2 regions of the Pseudoalteromonas maris genome follow, and region 2 is predicted to be linked to the other one. Evidence: predicted binding sites of a transcription regulator. Region 2 holds the regulator's gene; the other holds the start of a gene.
The links. The regulator MetJ, encoded in region 2, represses methionine synthesis genes. The targets are predictions, from matches to a motif close to TAGACGTCTAGACGTCTA.
Positions count from the first base shown of each region.

Region 1 (2,471 bases), on a different contig from region 2:
TCAGTGCGTGCTGTTGCGTAGGTGTCATTAATAGCATCACGCACCACGCTCAAGTCTGCCTCGTTATCCACTTTCACAAATACATGTAGTAGGCCCGGATCTTTGGTCTCAGGGTTGTAAGTAAACATTTGCGAAGCGATTTGCTTTTCCACCACAAGCTGCTGATAAAGCTCAGAATTCTCAGAGAAGTATATTTGTGACAGTAAATCTAAAGCCGCTCTATCTTTGGTGTTAGGGTTCCACTGGGTACCTTTGTACGATACCAGCAACCAGTGACCCGGCAACCCTTCATATTGTTCATGTACATAGCGCGGTGCCATCTGTTTTGGTTCAACAGGGATGTCTGCTTGGTAATCACCACGTTGCCAGTTACCCCAATGCTTCTTCACCATGTTGATGGTTTCTTGCGGGTCTACATCACCGACAATGACCAATGACACATATTCAGGCTTATAAAAACGCTCGAAGAAGGTTTTACCGTAGGCGCTTTGATCTGGCATCGCCTCGATATCTTCAAAGAAACCCATGGTAGTGTGTTCATAGGTGTGAGTATCAAACGCCTCTTTGCGCACAGCAGCAAGTAATTTACGAATTGGGCTGGCGTTGTTTTTTAGGTACTCACCTTTTACCGTCAGGGCTTCGGTTCTAAATTGCTCTTCGGTGTAGCTGAGGTTTTGGAATACATCCGCTTTCACTTCCAACACTTTATCTAGGTGCTGCTTAGAAAAGTTTAAGTGGTAGTTGGTGTAGTCATTAGTGGTATACGCACGATTATCTACACCTGAGTTTTTCATGATGTCTGCATAAACATCTTCTGGGAATTTCTCAGAGCCTTTAAACATCATGTGTTCAAAGAAGTGTGCAAAACCTGTTTTGCCCTCTTCAACTTCGTTACGTGAGCCCACTGAGACCGGAATTTGCAATGACACTACATCAGGATAGTCTGTTTTAACAACCATCACGCGTAGGCCATTGTCTAACTCTTCTAATACATAATCCTGTGCGAACACTTTATTACTTTGCTGCGCGGATGGCGCAACTGTATTTTGTGAAGGCTGCGTGCTTTGGCAACCACTAAGCGTCAGAGCCAATGCAATGCCCGATGCAATCACTGATAGTTTCATCTTCCTATCCTTTGTTGTCTAATTGGTATGTAATTTTTATCCGCAACATTATGCAATAAATTCACCCATCCCGCGTTAAGGCTGCGACAAATTTGCTGTAAACAAATGTTTCTGCCCGTAAACACGCACATTTTGACTCATAACTTGCGCCAGCAACGTGAACCAAATTCAAGTTAATTGAGTATGTTTCATAACAAAAAGCTATTTAGACGTCTAAATGGCTGTTATAGTTATTTCATTAACTGCCACTGGGAATGAGGATCATGGCGCTAACACTGCAAGAGAAAATTGAGGATCCCCGCCAAGGGGTGTACCTCATAGGTACCACACCACCAAAAGTCGATACCGATGATATAAAGCTACGCGCGATTGCTGAAAAGCTATTAGGCCGGCTGCATGAGATTGAGTATGACGGTGTCGTGGTGTATGACATCCAAGATGAGAGCAGCCGCATTAGCGCACCGCGTCCATTTCCGTTTAAAGAGACCATAGACCCTCGCCATTACAGCGGCTTATTGCGCCGTTTATCACAGCTAGATGTGATCACTTATAAAAGTGTGGCACAGCGCAGTGCTGAGGAGTTTAATCTGTGGTTAGATGACACGCATGAACAGCACACTCTCAACAACCTTGTTTTGGTGGGCAGCCCATCTTCCCATGGCGATGTAAAGCTGAGCTTAAATGATGCCTATACCCAAATTGGCGAGCACCAGCATAACTTCTTTTTAGGCGGCGTTACCATTGCCGAGCGCCATGCTAGCAAAGGCAATGAGCATGAGCGCTTGCTGATCAAAACAGCTCAAGGATGTAAATTTTTCATCTCGCAGGCGGTATATAACGCCCAAGCAACGATTGATTTAATCACCAGTTATGCACGCAGCTGTCGCCAACAAGGTGTAGAACCTAAGCGCATTATTCTGACATTCACTCCATGTGGTGGTCAAAAGACACTTGAGTTTATGCAGTGGTTGGGAATTTCTGTGCCTGAGGCAACCAAATACCGCATGCTAGATGCCGAAAACCCCCTCAGCGAGTCAGTGCGTATCTGCCGTGAGAATCTTGATTTGATCCTACGTAGCTGCGCCCACCTAGACGTACCTTTAGGGTTGAACATTGAGTCTCTGACTAACCGTAAAGAAGAAATCGATGCATCAATTAATCTCTATCGATTACTCAAAGCCACGATGGAACTCAGCTTAGCTGAGCGCCAGATTGCTTAACCAGCTAAATCTATTTTCTTTTGCATACAAAAACAGCGCTTAAATGCGCTGTTTTTTATTTACCACATCAACAAAGTTAGTTGAGTGTTTTCATACACGTCATCACTGCGCGTACATATTGACCAAC
Region 1 is NZ_JBMMUF010000001.1:601,350-603,820, forward strand. Features, by position in the region: gene AAEU32_RS02950 (M16 family metallopeptidase) at 1-1,124, opposite strand, end outside; gene AAEU32_RS02955 (methylenetetrahydrofolate reductase) at 1,388-2,344, shown strand; gene AAEU32_RS02960 (hypothetical protein) at 2,421-2,471, opposite strand, start outside.
Region 1: a site for MetJ is predicted at 1,331-1,348, ahead of AAEU32_RS02955 (methylenetetrahydrofolate reductase). Genes of this name have one in related genera too.

Region 2 (2,471 bases):
TTGGTTTAGGTAACCTTGGCCCGCTAGCCTCTAAACCTGTGATGGAAGGTAAAGCGTTACTATTCAAACGCTTTGCTGGCTTAGACTCGATTGATATCGAAGTGAAGCACCGCACGACTGAAGATTTCATTAATACCGTTGAGAATATCGCTGACACGTTTGGTGGTATCAACCTAGAAGACATTAAAGCACCAGAGTGTTTTGAAATCGAAAAAGCCTTGATTGAGCGCTGTAATGTCCCCGTGTTTCACGATGATCAGCACGGAACAGCGATTGTTACCGCTGCGGGTATGCTCAATGCGTTGGAGATCCAAGGTAAAAACATTCGTGATGCACTGATTGTGTGTTTAGGTGCGGGTGCAGCAGCGGTTGCCTGTATGGAATTGCTTATTAAATGTGGAGCGCAGCGTGAACATATCTATATGCTTGATCGCAAAGGCGTGATCCATACTCGTCGTGACGACTTAAATGAATACAAACAGTTATTCGCTAACAACACTGACAAGCGTACTTTGCAAGACGTAATTGCTGAGGCTGATGTGTTTGTGGGTGTATCAGGCCCTGATTTGCTCTCAGCGGAAGACCTTAAGCTGATGGCTGATAAGCCAGTGGTGTTTGCATGTTCAAACCCAGACCCAGAAATTAAACCTGAGCTTGCTCACAGTGCTCGCACAGATTTAATTATGGCAACGGGTCGTTCAGATTATCCAAACCAAGTTAACAATGTGCTTTGCTTCCCATTCATCTTCCGTGGCGCGTTGGATGTTCGTGCGACAGCAATTAATGATGAGATGAAGATAGCTGCGGTAGAAGCAATTCGTAGCATTGCTAAAGAGCCAGTGCCGCAAGAGGTGCTCACCGCTGCAGGTGTGGACAAGTTAGAGTTTGGTCCCGAGTACATTATTCCTAAGCCGATGGACCCTCGTTTGCTTCCTCGTGTTGCCAAAGCAGTGGCACAAGCCGCTGTTGATTCTGGCGTTGCACAAGTAGAATTAGCAGCCGATTATATGAACCAAAAATAATAATTTGAGCTAAGAAAAAGCCCCATGTTCGCACATGGGGCTTTTTTTATGGTCGGGGCAAAAGTCACTACTTTGCCCACAAAAATATTTAATCGTCGCCGATTATGGGTACTTCTAGCCCCATTTCTTCCATAATTTTTCGTACTTCTTGTGGTACTTTTTCAGGGTTGTCTTTGCGCAGATCTTCATCACTTGGCAACGGCTGCCCGGTAAAAGCGTGCAAGAATGCTTCACACAACAACTCACTGTTGGTGGCATGGCGTAGGTTGTTCACCTGACGTCGTGTACGCTCATCAGTTAATACTTTTAATACATTTAGCGGGATTGAAACGGTAATTTTTTTCACCTGTTGGGCTTTCTTACCGTGTTCCGCATAGGGGTGAATATACTCACCATTCCACTTGGCCATAATTTGCGTCTTATTTTTTGGTCACTTAGGCATCAATAAGGCCGAAATTTTATCGTGTTGGAAAGGATAGTCAAATATTCCTCATTTGGCTATTTAGACGTATAAATGTTTTGACATCTGAAATGTCATAATTTACTCTTTTGGACGTCTAAACATCTAAAATTCACTGGAGGCAGCATGTCTACGTTAAAACCTCAGACCATCGCGGTACGCCACGGCATCGATGCCGATAAACATCATGGTGCCGTTGTGCCTCCTTTATACCTGTCTAGTACATACTCTTTTGCTGATTTTGATACCAAGCGAGCTTACGACTATGGCCGCAGCGGTAATCCTAATCGCGACATTCTTGCTGAAGCCTTAACGGAACTCGAAGGCGGTGCCAGTGGTATTATCACGGCAACCGGCATGGCGGGTGTCCACCTTGTTACACAGTTGCTTCATGCCGACGACACCTTAGTGATCCCTCATGATTGCTATGGTGGCAGTTACCGCTTGTTCACGTCGCTAGAGAAGCGAGGCTTACTCAAGTTGTTGATTGTCGATTTCACTGAGCAAAGTTGTTATCAGCAGATTATCGACGCAAAACCCAAACTGGTATGGATAGAAACACCCAGTAACCCTATTTTGCGTTTAACAGATATCCGCGCTGTGTGCGACGCAGCAAAGCAAGTAGGTGCTTTGGTTGCTGCCGATAACACCTTCTTATCCCCAGCACTGCAAAAGCCATTAACTCTGGGTTGTGACATTGTTGTGCATTCGACTACCAAGTACATCAATGGGCACTCAGACGTAGTTGGCGGGGCGGTGATAGCAAAAACTCCAGAGTTGGGCGAAGAACTTGCGTGGTGGGCAAAGAATATTGGTGTCACAGGTGCGCCATTTGATAGCTATTTAGCACTCAGAGGACTGCGCACTTTATCGTTACGCTTACGCCAACACGAAGAGAATGCACAGGCCATTGCAGAGTTTTTAGAGCAGCACAGTGCAATCGAGAAGGTGTATTACCCAGGTCTAGCATCGCACCCTCAGCATGAACT
Region 2 is NZ_JBMMUF010000004.1:77,105-79,575, forward strand. Features, by position in the region: gene AAEU32_RS07265 (malic enzyme-like NAD(P)-binding protein) at 1-1,022, shown strand, start outside; gene metJ (met regulon transcriptional regulator MetJ) at 1,111-1,431, opposite strand; partial or broken gene metB (cystathionine gamma-synthase) at 1,609-2,471, shown strand, end outside.